Regions from separate parts of the Metabacillus hrfriensis genome, predicted to be linked through region 2. Evidence: riboswitches for the same ligand, from Rfam matches in the RefSeq annotation. Region 2 holds a riboswitch; each other region holds the start of a gene.
What was found. Region 2 has a riboswitch for thiamine pyrophosphate ahead of thiM (hydroxyethylthiazole kinase). Riboswitches for the same ligand answer to the same signal wherever they lie in the genome.
Positions count from the first base shown of each region.

Region 1: another riboswitch for thiamine pyrophosphate. It lies ahead of QLQ22_RS20280 (MTH1187 family thiamine-binding protein); the one in region 2 lies ahead of thiM (hydroxyethylthiazole kinase).
Region 3: another riboswitch for thiamine pyrophosphate. It lies ahead of thiC (phosphomethylpyrimidine synthase ThiC); the one in region 2 lies ahead of thiM (hydroxyethylthiazole kinase).

Region 1 covers NZ_CP126116.1:4,062,071-4,067,126, reverse strand. The annotation lists gene QLQ22_RS20295 (NAD-dependent epimerase/dehydratase family protein) at 1-686, shown strand, start outside; gene QLQ22_RS20290 (hypothetical protein) at 704-901, opposite strand; gene thiT (energy-coupled thiamine transporter ThiT) at 1,079-1,651, opposite strand; TPP riboswitch at 1,758-1,859, opposite strand; TPP riboswitch at 2,002-2,114, shown strand; gene QLQ22_RS20280 (MTH1187 family thiamine-binding protein) at 2,216-2,506, shown strand; gene QLQ22_RS20275 (ABC transporter permease) at 2,481-3,269, shown strand; gene QLQ22_RS20270 (ABC transporter substrate-binding protein) at 3,285-4,277, shown strand; gene QLQ22_RS20265 (ABC transporter ATP-binding protein) at 4,279-5,025, shown strand.
Region 2 covers NZ_CP126116.1:2,754,117-2,759,172, reverse strand. The annotation lists gene QLQ22_RS13725 (sodium-dependent transporter) at 1-926, shown strand, start outside; gene QLQ22_RS13720 (LysE family translocator) at 1,022-1,618, shown strand; TPP riboswitch at 2,089-2,197, shown strand; gene thiM (hydroxyethylthiazole kinase) at 2,249-3,067, shown strand; gene thiD (bifunctional hydroxymethylpyrimidine kinase/phosphomethylpyrimidine kinase) at 3,054-3,875, shown strand; gene thiE (thiamine phosphate synthase) at 3,865-4,509, shown strand; gene QLQ22_RS13700 (GNAT family N-acetyltransferase) at 4,975-5,056, shown strand, end outside.
Region 3 covers NZ_CP126116.1:4,499,533-4,504,588, reverse strand. The annotation lists gene thiC (phosphomethylpyrimidine synthase ThiC) at 1-1,536, opposite strand, end outside; TPP riboswitch at 1,659-1,768, opposite strand; gene QLQ22_RS22340 (Ger(x)C family spore germination C-terminal domain-containing protein) at 1,902-2,030, shown strand; gene QLQ22_RS22335 (PAS domain S-box protein) at 2,224-4,068, shown strand; gene QLQ22_RS22330 (hypothetical protein) at 4,083-4,985, shown strand.

The DNA of each region.
Region 1 (5,056 bases), 1.3 Mb from region 2:
TTGTTTATGATCAATCGTGTTTTTCGCCGCTTGAAGCAAAATCTGCTTATGAAGCGCTACACGGCAAAATCAGGCATTATATTTTCACTTCGACAATGGCAGTCTATGAATTCGGGAGAGGGAAGACAGAAGAGGACTTTGATCCTCTGTCGTATGAGCCTTCTTTTAAAGAGCGCAAAGACTATAAAGGGATAAGCGGCTATCAGGAAGCGAAACGCAGTGCAGAAGCCTATCTTTTTCAGAATGCGGATGTGCCTGTTGCCGCTGTAAGACCTGCTCTGGTAATCGGAATAGATGATTATACGGAACGCTTTTTATTTCATGTGAAAAAGGTGAAGAACGAGGAACCGATTGGAATTGCAGATCCTGGATATTTTTACAGCTATACTTCAGCTGAGGACGCAGCGGGATTCTTGTATATGGCTGGAGAAAAAACCTTAACGGGTGCATACAATGCCGCTTTTGAAAAAAGTCTGTCACTGAATGATCTTTTGCTTAAAATCGGATGTGCTGTCGGGAAAAAAGCGATTGTGACAAGGGAGATTGCGAAAGAGAATGCTTCACCTTATGGATTATCAGGTGAATGGACACTGAATGTGTCAAAGGCTGAAAGTGCTGGATACTCATTTGAGGAATTGGATCCGTACTTAGAGAAATTAATAGAGGTAATGAAAAAAGAAACGTGACCTTGTCGCGTTTCTTTTTAGTGGGGTAAAACCTGCTGATGAAATACCGAAGCAAAATATGCGAATACAAACCCAAGCGGGAAAGAGAAAATCATAGACCAGCCGTTGACTAATTCTTCTTCGTTGCTGATCCTTATCGCTTCAAAATAACCATATAGAAAATGAATAATCGACAATAAAAATGTTATCATCATCAATGAGAAGGATAGATTCATCATTTGCCCTCCATAAGAAATCTATTACTACTAGTACATGCTGATGATAGAGTGTTTATGACAAGAAATAAGTTCTGACCGAAGAGTCAGGCGCTGGAATAGACATGAATGGAAGAAATTATATAAATTTTAATAGGATAAAAAAGCACCGAAAAAAATCGGTGCTTTTGACAGAATCTATTTTCTTTTTAAGACAAGTGATTTAGAAGCAGTGAGCATCATTACTAAGACGATTGAGCAAATGATAAATGTAGGCACCATGTAGGAAGCGTTATAGCCGGCTGAATACAGCAGAACGGGCTTATCGCCTGCAAATTCTGCAAAGAAAATAGCGCCGGCAAGTGTATGTGCAGCAAATCTAAGGAAGCTTCCCAGAAAAGCCGCTGCTACTACGTAAGCAATTAATCGTCCTCTGTTAAGAGGATTCAGAGAGCTTTGGACTTGTTTATAGAAAACTCCTCCGGCACCTACCACGGTAAATGCAACAAAATAGTCAAGAAAACCCTGGACTGGATGCACAATTGTGGTGTAGCCCATAATCGTCTGCAAAACGCCAAGTAAAAAGCCTGTCAGCAGTCCTCCCTTTAATCCGTGGCGAAAACCCATGATCAGGACTGGAATCATTGCAAGCGAAATTGACCCTCCCTGAGGCATTTTGCCAATGAAGCTTGTTGCTAAATCAAGCAGAAATGCAATTGCTGATAGAATCGCTGCTTCTACTAAAAAAACTAGACGTGTATTTGTCTGCATAGCTCTTCCCCTTTTCAGCATTGACCGGGGCAGTTTTTTTCCATAATAAAAAGCAATGCGGGGAATGTCGGATGGTTTCCACGCACTGCTTTGGTTGGGTTATCACTTGAATCCATCGCCACATCCCTACGTAAGCTTTAACTATACAGGTTCAACGGGTCTGAACATAACGTTCACTCTCAGCCGAATGGCTCCCCAAGTGGTCAAATGCAATATATGATTTAGACACTACTATACAGGAAGTTGCAAAATTCGACAAGACTAAATCTTGATTTTTTTCAGAAAAGAATGGAAAGCTCTTTTATCTGTCTTTACAAGGATCCAAAATCTTGCTATAGTTTCCATGAATTCAATATATGCAGGGGAGCTGAGTGAACTTGGCTGAGAGGATACTGATTCTTGTATCGACCCTTTAACCTGATCTGGGTAATGCCAGCGGAGGGAATGCGGAAGATGCATTACTTTTCCATAACTTTGCGAATGCGTTAAGGCTGCCCCAGTGGCAGCCTTTTTTGTTGTTCGGTCAGATACTCATATATTAATAAATTTTAAGGAGGATAAAGAATGTCCAGTGTAAATCTAGCATTTCAGGTGCTGCCTAAATCATCAGAAGGGAATACATATGAAATTGTCGACAAAGCGATCGAGGTTGTTCAGCGATCAGGAGTTAAATATGAGGTAGGTGCGATGGAGACGGTTATGGAGGGAGAGCTAGATGAATTGATTGATATCGTTAAGCAAGCGCAGGATGCCTGTATTTCAGCCGGTGCAACCGAGGTAATGACTCACATGAAAATTCATTACCGCCCAAAAGAAGGGGTCACAATGGATGAAAAACTTAAGAAATACTGTTAAAACACTTTCAGGAATAGCGCTTCCTGGTATAGTGCTGCTGTCATTCCTCTTTTTGTGGGAATTGGCTGTCATCGTTTCAAAAGTGGAAAATTGGATTCTGCCTCGTCCGACTCATATTTTCATCACGCTTGCTGAAATGAGGGGAACGATAGGCGGACATATCCTGCAGACTCTGTCGGAAGCAGTACTTGGTTTATTGATCGCTGTAACAGCGGGCGTATTGATTGCTATCTTAATAGACCTGTCAGATTGGGTTCGAAAAGCAGTTGAACCGCTGCTTGTTCTTTCACAAACCATTCCAATAATAGCGCTTGCTCCATTGCTTATCATCTGGTTTGGATTCGGCATTTTTCCTAAAGTAATTGTCGTGGCGCTCGTTTGTTTCTTTCCGATCGCCATCAATCTTTCTGACGGCTTCCGTTTAGTAGACAGGGATATGGTGAAGCTCATGAGAACGCTTGGAGCAAGCCGCAGACAGATGTTTTTAAAATTGAAGCTTCCAGCTGCAACACCTTTCTTTTTTTCAGGGTTGAAAATAGCCGGAACATACAGTGTGATGGGGGCGGTTATCGGAGAGTGGCTGGGTGCAAGCAAAGGACTCGGAATTCTATTGACTCGATCCTCCCAATCGTTTCTGACAGATAAAGTATTTGCAACAATCGTCTTAATAGTAGGTTTAAGCTTAATCATTTTTACACTTATTGAAATACTGGCAAGAATCATGATGCCTTGGAAATATAAGCAGCAAAAGCATTCTAACTAGCACGGGGGAGAAAAAATGAAACAACTCTTATTTATTCTATTTAGTTTAGTGTTCATCTTATCTGGATGCGGATCGGCAGAAAAATCCTCTGATGAGGAATTAAAAAAAGTGAAGATTATGCTGGATTGGTTTCCAAATACAAATCATACAGGCATTTATGCAGCGAAAGAAAATGGCTTCTATAAAGAAGAAGGTCTTGATGTTGAAATAGTTGAACCTGGTGAAGGAGTCAGTGCGGATCAGATTGTTGCCTCTGGTGAAGTTGATTTTGCTGTCAGCCATCAGGAGAATATTACACACGCAAGATCAACAGGTGTGCCGATTGTTTCAATAGGAGCAATCATACAGGAGAATACTTCTGCATTTGCTTCTTTAAAAGAAGAAAACATCACTTCTCCAAAGGATTTTGAAGGAAAACGTTACGGGGGATGGGGTTCTCCTACAGAAGAAGCTGTTATTAAAGCTGTAATGGATAAATCGAATGCAGACTTTGAAAAAGTTGATTATGTCACGCTTGGAGCAACAGACTTTTTCAAGTCGATCGGACGCGATACAGACTTTCAATGGATTTTCCAGGGATGGGATGGGGTTGAGGCTGCTCGTCAGGGAATTGAATTGAACTACATCTATTTAAAAGACCTTGATCCAGCATTAAACTATTACACTCCGGTTATTGCAACCAGCGAATCCAAAATTGCAAAAGACAAAGAAATGGTTCAGTCCTTCATGAAGGCTACATCAAAGGGTTATCAATTTGCCATTGAAGAGCCGGAAGAAGCAGCGGATATTCTGATTAAAAATGTACCTGAGATTAATGCTGAGCTAGTAAAGGAAAGCCAAGTGTGGCTAAGTGATCAGTATCAGGGAAAAGCGAAGCAATGGGGCATTCAAGATGAAAAAGTCTGGAAAAGATATGCCGATTGGATGTATGAACGAAAGCTGATTGAAGAGAACATTGAACCAAGTGAAGCTTTTACAAATGAATTCCTGCCTGAAGGAAAGAAATAGCATGCTGACTCTTTCTCAAATCAGCAAATCTTATTCTAAAGACCAGAATGTCCTGATGCCGACAGACTTGAATGTGAAAAAAGGTGAATTTGTAAGCATTATTGGACCAAGCGGCTGCGGAAAAAGCACATTGCTTGATATTATAGCCGGCATCAATAAGCCGACTAAAGGCAGTGTAAAGTATAATGGAGAAGATATTACAAATAAAACCGGTCTTGTCGGCTATATGCCCCAAAGTGATGTATTGTTTCCATGGAGAACGGTTTTGGATAATGTTATTCTTCCATTAGAAATACAAGGTACCGGGAGAGATGAGGCGCTCACTCAAGCTCGCGGTCTTTTCCCGAAATTTGGGCTTGCAGGATTTGAAAAGCATTATCCCTTTATGCTCTCAGGCGGAATGCGGCAGCGTGCCAATTTCCTAAGAGCATACCTAAACAATAAAGAACTTCTTCTATTAGATGAACCATTCGGCAAACTTGATGCGATGACAAGACTTGAACTGCAGAAGTGGTTTATCCAAATATGCGAGGAAACAGATCAGACAGTGATATTCATTACACATGATATGGATGAAGCTATCTTCCTGTCAGACAGAATCTTCATCCTCTCACCAAGACCTGGATGCTTAATAGAAGAAGTGAACGTAGAATTTACACGGCCAAGGAAAGAAAATCTCATTACTAGTTCGGAATTTGCTTTACTTAAAAGGAGATTGCTTGATGTTCTTCATTTAAAACAGTCCTGATTCGAATATGACGCACTGAATTTCAGACAAA
Region 2 (5,056 bases):
TTGGAGCTCACCTTGTATTTATGATCATAACCATTGCCGTTGTTGCAAAGGGTGTGCAAAATGGGATTGAACGTACAAGCAAATTTATGATGCCGGCCTTATTTCTATTATTTATAGTGCTGATATTCCGTTCCATTACACTAGAAGGTGCAATGGAAGGTGTACAATTTTTATTTTATCCTGACTTTTCAAAATTAACTTCTGAAGCCATTCTTGCAGCACTTGGACAATCCTTTTTCACACTAAGTGTGGGTGTTTCAGTTATGCTTACCTATAGTTCATACTTGCCGAAGGATTCAAATTTGCCGCAATCTGCGATTTCGATTGTAGGTATGAATATATTTATTGTTGTTATGGCAGGATTAGCTATTTTCCCGGGAGTTTTTACATTTGGACTGAAGCCTGATGCTGGGCCTGTCTTGTTATTTAATGTTCTGCCGACCGTTTTTAATCAAATGGCATTTGGAATGATATTCTTTGTTGCCTTCTTACTGCTTTTCTTATTTGCTTCATTAACATCAGCGTTTTCGATGCTTGAAATTATAGTATCTGTAATCGCTAAAGGTGATGCTAATAAACGGATTAAATGGTCTTGGATCATTGGACTGACTATATTCGCAGTCGGAGTGCCATCTGCTTTATCATTTGGAATCTGGAGTGAAGTAAGCATTTTTGGAAAATCAATTTTCGATGCAGCTGATTATTTGGTCAGCAATATTTTGATGCCGATTGGCGCTCTGCTGATCTCCATCTTTGTTCCTTTGAAAATGAAAAAATCCATGCTTTACTCAGAACTTGCTAACGGTTCGTCTTTATCTAAAGGACTCTTTAACACTTGGTTCTTTTTAATGAGATATGTAGCTCCAATTGCTATTTTCCTTGTTTTGCTGGATGTTTTAGGAATCTGGAAACTACTTTCCCGTTAAATTAGGCTCTATCAAGCTTTCCCTCCGTATGTTAAAATAGGTAAAATTCAGAATGGAGGGTGATAAGCTTGGAGCACTTATCATTATTTATCATCATGTCGATCTTATTAATTTTATTGCCTGGACCTGATACAGCCATCGCTACTAAGAATACAATCACTGGCGGGAGGGCAGGAGGAATGAAAACAGTGTTCGGGACCTTGACAGCACTTTTAATTCATACTTTTGCAGCTGTGTTAGGTTTATCAGCACTTATTGTCAAATCAGCTTTTCTCTTTTCAATCCTGAAGTACGCAGGAGCTTGCTACCTCATTTATTTAGGACTTAAATCATTATGGACTCTAAAAAAACCGGGCAGAATACAAGATAGAGAAGAACAAAAGCCTGAAGCAAAACAAGTCAACTGTTATAGACAGGGATTTTTGACAAATCTCCTAAACCCTAAGGTAGCTGTTTTCTTTTTAACCTTTTTGCCGCAATTTTTGGAGCCGGGATCAAATACTTTTACACAGTTTATGATCATGGGATTAACATACACTATTCTTACTTTTATTTGGTTTATTATTTATATTTATTTGATTCATCAATTGAGTGCTTTCATGAAGAAGCCAGCTGTACAAAATTGGATGGAAGGCATTACCGGAGCAGTACTCATTGGATTTGGCATTAAATTAGCATTGGAAAGAAAGTAAAGACATCAGATATGATGTCTTTTTTATTTTGGCTGCCGATCTGGCTTGCTTTGAAAATACTTTTAGCACTAATAGGAACCAATAAACCAAGGAAGCTGGGTTCTTATTATTTGATTCACATAAATGAACCTGGAAAGGAATAATAATCCATTCCTGCCAAATCGGATCGAAAATTGAGGAAATAAAAATGATAATACAGTCTATTGTCTGAATCAATAGAAGCTGATGAAAAAAGAACTTGGTGATTGCCCGTTTTGAGTGCCTCATAGATTTTCTCCGAGTATGATTCCTGCATATAAAAATTGGACTTGAAATTGTGCCTTTATACATTCATTTGCCATTTCAGTTTGGGATTCCAATTATACTTATTTTCATTTTATTGATAAAAACAAAAGTGATGGAGAAAAAAAACAGCTGCTTAATGGTTGCAAATCCAGTGTCAGAAGAGTAGACTTTGAATCATAAAATAAAATAATGAAAACGGGAGCTTGTGGAATCAGGCTGAGAGTACGGCTATCTGCCGTAGACCGAATGAACCTGTTGGATAATGCCAGCGCAGGGATGTGATTCAGGGATACATATGAGCACTTTGCCGCGGCAGAGTGCTCTTTATTATGGGGAGGAAAAAATATGATAGAGCCTAAAACGATTGATGCGATTCTAGAAAAAGTAAGAAAAGAAAAACCTCTGGTGCACAATATTACAAACGTTGTGGTAACGAATTTTACAGCAAATGGCCTGTTAGCAATCGGAGCATCGCCGGTCATGGCTTACGCCAAGGAAGAAGTGGCGGATATGGCGAAAATTGCTGGGGCACTCGTATTAAATATTGGCACCTTAAACGAAGAAAATGTAGAAGCGATGCTGCTTGCAGGGAAATCTGCCAATAAGCATGGCGTGCCAGTCATTTTTGATCCGGTTGGTGCAGGCGCAACAAAATACCGTACTGAAACAGCACAAAAAATCGTAAAGGAACTGGAGATCACTGCAGTTAGAGGGAATGCTGCTGAAGTGGCAAATGTCGTTGGGGAGAGCTGGTCGATAAAAGGAGTCGACTCCGGTGACGGCGAAGGTGACATAATCGAACTTGCTGTAAAAGCTGCAAAGCAGTTAAACACTATTGCGGTCATTACAGGAAAACAGGATATTGTTTCAGATGGAGAAACAACATATATATGCAAAAATGGTAATTCTCTATTAACTAAAGTAACAGGTGCAGGCTGCTTGCTCACCTCTGTTATCGGCGCATTTTGCGCTGTTGAAAAAGATTATGTTCGTGCTTCTGCTGCAGCATTAGCGGTTTACGGGAGTGCTGCAGAACTTGCAGCTGAAGGAATTGAAGGTCCCGGAAGCTTTCAAATCGAGTTTTTAAACAATCTTTATACCATTTCAGCTGATAATATTCAAAAACTTTCTGCGCTTGAGGAGGTCAGCCATGTCAATCTCTAAAGCACTGACAATTGCAGGCTCTGACAGCGGAGGCGGAGCAGGAATTCAGGCGGATTTAAAAACGTTTCAGGAATTGAATGTATACGGAATGTCTGCCATTACAGCGGTTACCGCTCAAAACACACTAGGTGTACATGGTGTGTTTCCATTAACAGCGGACGCGGTTGTGCAGCAGATTGAAGCGATTGGCTCAGACATTGGAGCTGATGCCATTAAAACCGGAATGCTTTTTAATAGTGAAATTATTGAAGCTGTTTCTGAACAAATAAAGAGGTTCAATTGGAGCAAAGTGATTGTAGATCCCGTCATGATAGCCAAAGGCGGTGCTTCATTATTGCAGGATGAAGCAGTAGAAGCATTGAAAAATCATTTGCTTCCGCTTGCTTTGGTCGTTACTCCCAACATTCCAGAAGCTGAAGTGCTGACGGGTTTGAACATTCTCAATCTTGATGATCGTCAGACTGCTGCCAAAATCCTGCATTCTTTTGGCGTGAAAAATGTTGTGATTAAGGGAGGTCATGCTGAAAACGAGGAACAGTTAGTAGATTTGTTATTTGATGGAACAGAGTTCAGCTATTTTACAAGTGAACGTATTCATACAAAAAATACACACGGAACCGGCTGTACCTTCGCAGCTGCCATTACAGCCGAGATCGCAAAAGGAAAGTCAATTTATCATTCGGCAGAAACCGCCGTTGCGTTCATCCGGGAAGCGATAAAAGAAGATCTTAAATTAGGACAGGGCCATGGACCTACAAATCATTGGGCTTATCAAAAGAAAAAGAGGGGACCTTTGCATGTGGAATGAGGAAGTGCGCGCGAAACTCCAGCTTTATTTTATTATGGGCAGCACAAACTGTACGGAAGACCCTGAAAAAGTCCTGTTCCAAGCAATTAGCGGAGGCATATCTATGTTTCAGTTCCGGGAAAAAGGAACGGATGCTTTAACAGGCAGCGAAAAAAAGAACCTGGCAAGAAAACTGCAGCAGCTTTGTAAGGACCATGGAATACCATTTATCATAAATGATGACATTGAACTAGCTCTTGCACTAAATGCAGATGGAGTTCATATCGGACAGGATGATGAAGATGCCGGAGCAGTAAGAAAGATTTTAGGCGAGGGGAAAATTGTAGGTGTCTCAGCCCATACCCTTGCAGAGGTAGAGAAGGCAATCGAGGATGGAGCCGATTATATCGGAGCAGGGCCTATTTACCCTACGCGTACAAAAACAGATGCAAAGCCTGTTAAGGGGACTTCTCTTCTTGAAGAAGTAAGAAACTGCGGCATTTTGATTCCAATCGTAGGAATTGGTGGCATTACAGCTGAAAATGCGCGTGCAGTTATTGAAGCAGGTGCCGACGGGGTCTCGGTTATTACATCGATAAGTCTTGCAGAAGATGTCTATAAAAGTGCGGCTGCTTTGAAAAAATCTGTATCTTGAATAGGGGAATAAAAGAAAACGTGCAAATCTTGATGATCATTTGCACGTTTTCTTAATGTTTGGATTTTTTAACGGCGATCCAGCTCAATTTTTTTTTGGTTCTTCTGTAAATCTCTCATGAATACTAGATTACTGGCAAAAATAAGGCGGTTCAGAAGGATTCAGAGAAAATGCATAGAATAAAAGATGATGAAGTTCCCTGAATTTAATATAATAATATTATGTAAACTATAGCGGGTAAAATGATTAAGTACTTAAACCATAAAGAATACTGCACAGCAGAAAAGAGGACAGATTAAATTCTGTTCTTTTTTTATGAATAAAAGTATAGGTATGATGTGCTAGAATTTATTCTTATTTCAAAAAAATGCATAGGCAGGAATGACTGATTTTTCAGAAGTCATTGACATTGATAATCATTTTCAATTAATATTCATGTGTACTCACTGACAAGACAGTAAGGAGCTGAATCATATAGAAAACGTATATGAATTTGAAGCCATCATAGAAGACGGAGAGTTAAACCAAACTATTTCTCTTCGGCAGG
Region 3 (5,056 bases), 1.7 Mb from region 2:
CGTTTCATCATGATATTCCTTTGCACGGTCAGGATCAAGGGAAAGATTAAATTGATCTTCCCAGCGGAATTCAAATCTCGCTTTAGACAGGGCATCGTCTCTATACTGTGCATTAGGATGTCCTTTGGCTAGGTCAGCGGCGTGTGCAGCAATTTTATAGGCAATGACTCCTTCGCGAACATCATCTTTATTAGGCAATCCCAAATGCTCTTTCGGCGTTACATAGCAAAGCATCGCGGTACCGAACCAGCCAATCATCGCTGCACCTATAGCTGAAGTGATATGATCATAGCCTGGTGCGATATCTGTCGTTAATGGTCCAAGTGTATAAAAAGGTGCCTCATGGCAAATTTCCTGCTGCTTTTCTACATTTTCGCGAATCATGTGCATTGGAACATGGCCAGGACCTTCAATCATCACCTGTACGTCATGCTTCCATGCGATTTTCGTGAGCTCACCCAGGGTTTCAAGTTCTGCAAATTGTGCTTCATCATTTGCATCTGCAATCGATCCGGGACGCAGGCCATCGCCTAATGAAATGGAAATATCATAACGTTTTAAAATCTCGCAAATCTCCTCAAAATGGGTATAGAGAAAGTTTTCTTCGTGGTGGGCTAAGCACCATCCTGCAAGAATGGATCCTCCTCTTGATACAATCCCGGTTGTTCTTTTAATTGTAAGAGGGATATACCTCAGCAAAACACCTGCATGGATTGTAAAGTAATCGACCCCTTGTTCCGCCTGTTCAATTAAGGTATCTCTGTACACTTCCCAGGTTAAATCCTCAGCAATGCCTTTTACTTTTTCAAGCGCCTGGTAGATGGGCACTGTTCCAACCGGTACTGGTGAATTTCTGATAATCCACTCCCGGGTGGTGTGAATATCTTTGCCTGTCGATAAATCCATGATGTTGTCAGCACCCCATTTGATTGCCCATGTCATTTTTTCAACTTCTTCTTCAATGGATGAGGTTACTGCAGAGTTGCCTATATTTGCATTAATTTTGACATGAAAATGTTTGCCTATGATCATAGGTTCACTTTCTCTATGATTGATGTTTGCAGGTATAATGGCTCTGCCGCTTGCAACTTCACTTCTAATGAACTCAGGGTCCATGTTTTCACGAATGGCTATAAACTCCATCTCAGGTGTAATGATTCCTTTTCTGGCGTAATGAAGCTGAGTGACATTGGCATTCTTTTTTGCCCGCAGTACTTTTCTATCGCCAGTAAAGACGTTTTCATTTGAAGTCATATCCCCTTGTCGGCCGTTATCCTCAGGCTTGACTCTGCGACCTGAATATTCTTCCACATCATCCCGTTCAAAAATCCAGCTTCTTCTGACTTCAGGTAACCCCTTTTTAATATCAATGGCAGCGGCTTGATCCGTATAAGGACCACTCGTATCATAAACAAGCACTGGTTCATTATCCTGTGCAAGCTCAATTTTCCGAAATGGAACACGAATGTCCTCTCTTGATCCTGTTTTATACATCTTTTTGCTGCCATCAAACTGTTTAGTGAATGCGAAATCCAATCTTAACTCCTCCTTATATCGTTTAATAGAGTTTTGATCTGCACCCGCGAAAGAAATAGAAAAAGGGTTCTGTTAATGAACAGAACCCTTGGAACAGTATGTGTAAAAAGCCAAAAAAAACGGCCTACGCCACACCGCTTCCCTACGCTGGCATCATCCAGATCAGGTTCAAAGGGTCAAAGAATTGCGTTCTTCTCTCAGTCCAGCATCATGGACTCCCCCAGCAGAATGAAAAAATATTCATTTGTTAGCAATATAGCAGGTAAATCGGCAATCTTGCAAGTGATAATTTTCACAATTATAAATTTTGAGTATGCTTGAGAAACAATCATGTGGTTCATTGTACCTGATTTCAGTCCGTTGGTATTGGGAGAGAGCTCATTGCCTATCATCCCGCTATCTGGAAAAAGGTAAAATGGGAGGAGGATTATCCAAACATCCTGATTGAACCTAAAGTAAGTGTGGAAATAGTCCACCATGGGATTATTAATTAATGGCTAATACGAAGCTTCATTAAAAGTGAGTGAAAATCAACAATGCCGTGGAAGAGTCAAAATTCATTAGAAACACATCCCGTATTGATCATAAAATACGGGCTTTTTATTTATTCGCTACTAGGGCAGTACCTTATTAATTGAATTTTTGATATATTAAGGATATGTATGTATTTGGAGGAGATGGACCGCGATGAAGAAGCAAGAACAGGCTCATGAAGAGAAATTTCTTTCTCAGGAAAGACTCGATGGCTTAATGGAAGTCTATCTTAATCAGCTTGAGAACTCTCCAACCGCATTTTTAATTCACGAAAACCGAAAGTGGACATATATAAATCCTTCTGCCATGAATCTGTTAGAGTTAAAGTGCAAGGAGGATCTCATTGGAAAATCCATCTGGAATTCAATTGATCCTCAGCATAGAGAGATAATTGAGCAGCGGATCACCGATACAAAAAATGGTTTCACACCGTCTTCAATGGAACAGATCTGGTATACCAGACGAGGATTGCCCTTAACCATGGAAGTAACATCACTGCCAAACATATGGGGGGACAGGCAATCCACCCAGGTGATTATAAGAGATGTCACAATTAAGAAAAAACTTGAACAAGAACACGAGGAAACGATAAAAAAGTTCCGTCTGATTACTGAAAATATGCGTGATATCGTTGGGCTTCTAGATGCAAACGGACTTTTCACCTATGTATCTCCGTCTTATAAAGAAGTACTTGGGTATGATATATCAGAAGCAGTCGGATACACTCCTTTTCAATTCGTTCATCCGGAGGACAGGGAGCTGATTGCCGGCCAATTTTATAAAATGCTCAAGGAAAATAGACAGATGACGGTTGAGTATCGATATTTATGCAAGGATCATACTTATATATGGCTTGAGTCGCATGGAATTCCCGTCACTGAAAATGAATCCTTAAAGCATGCGATCGTCATTTCAAGAAACATTACACAGCGGAAGCAAACAGAAGAAAAATTGAGAAAAAGCGAAAGCAAGTACCGGATCATTTTAGAACACAGCAACGACTTAATATGTGTAGTCGATCTTAAAGGAAATTATATATACGCATCGCCCTCTTATAAAAAAGTCCTGGGATATGAGCCTGAGCGTATGATCGGGCAAAATGTCTTTAAATATATACTTGTTGATGATCATGCTAAAGCAGAAGGGATTATACACACCCTTTTAACCACAAAAGGACCTGTCACCATCCCTTATCACAAGATCAGTCATACAGGACAGGCTGTCTTGTTTGAGGGAAAAGGAATGGCTGTTTTCAATCAGCATGGGGACCCAGAAAGCATTGTGTTCATATCAAGGGATATTACTGAAAAAAGAAAAGTCGAAGAATATATCCGCAACTATGAGAAGCTTACCGTACTAGGGGAGCTTGCAGCTGGTGTTGCCCATGAAATCAGGAATCCGCTTACATCCATTAAGGGATTCTTTAAGCTGCTGACTGAAAAAGACAGGGACCAGAATGAGATAAAATATCAGAATGTCATCATGGATGAATTAAGCCGAATTGAGCAGATCGTCAATGAATTTATGGCACTGGCAAGGCCCCAGGCTATTCATCTGAAAGAATGCACTAATGTTGTAGAACTTCTTAAAGACACGATGATTTTATTAAATCCAGAGGCTTCCCTCAGAAATGTGGCTATCGATCTTAAATTTGATTCAGATGCCGCAAAAATAGAATGTGAAAAAAATCAAATGAAACAAGTATTCATCAATGTTATGAAAAATGCCATAGAAGCTATGCCGGACGGAGGCAGCCTTAAAATAAGAGGAGAAAACAAGGATGATTTATTTTATCAGCTGACGTTTGAGGATAATGGGACAGGTATTGATGAAAAGCGTCTGGAAAAACTCGGAACGCCTTTTTTTACAACAAAAGAAAAAGGCATTGGACTGGGTCTTACAATCAGCAACAAAATCATTACCGAGCATAATGGGGAATTCAAAATGGAAAGCGAACTTGGCAAAGGCACAAAGGTAATCATCAGACTGAAAAAGTAGGGGGGCTTAAGGTTATGAAGCAGTTTACAAAGGGGCAATTTCTTAAAGCGCGGAAATTTATGCTTGAAAAAGCGCGAAAGGTTGACCGCGCTTTATATCTTTTTGAATTTGAGAATGGCTCTAAAGAAGATGTGCTAATGGAGCTTAAAACATATCAGAATCAAGATGGCGGCTTCGGGAATGGACTTGAGCCGGATTTCAGATGTTCAGATTCATCAGCACTTGCCTCAACGGTCGGCATGCAGTATTTATCCAGAGTGAACGCGGATGAAGAAGACGAAATTCTTAACAACACTATTGCTTATTTCATTCAGAGCTATCAACCAGAACTTCATGGTTGGGAAAAAGTGCCCCCTGAGGTAGAATCTGCACCGAGGGCACCCTGGTGGAATTACCAAAAGGCTGGGGCAGATTGGGGAAATCCAAATGCTGAAGTACTGGGTTATTTTTATGAATATAAAAAATTGATACCAGAAAGCATGCTTTCTGAATTGACTGATCATGCAATCAGCCATCTTCAGGGCCTTCAGGAATATGAATTTCATGAATTGCTTTGCTATCTTAGACTTGCTGAAAAAGCGCCGCACGTATCCCGCCGTGAAATGACCGTTCATCTGGATGAATTTGTTAGCAAATGCATCATCAGAAATCCAGAAGACTGGATAGGATACGGACTCCAGCCGACGGGTGTGATTCAGTCACCAAGCTCCAGGTATTATCCATTATTCGCTGAAAGCGTGGAACAGAATCTTGATTTCATCATTGAACAGCAAACCGATGACGGCAGCTTTGCACCAGCCTGGTCTTGGGGGCAATATGAAGATATTTGGCTTCTTGCTAAAGAAGAATGGAAGGGCTGGATTACGCTTGAAAAGCTGAGACTCTTGCGGGAGTTTAACCGGATAGAAGAACTATAAAAAAACCTCAGCGTTTCCGCTGAAGTTTTTTTATTTCTTAAATAATCCTGCAAATTCTAGATCCGGTTTTC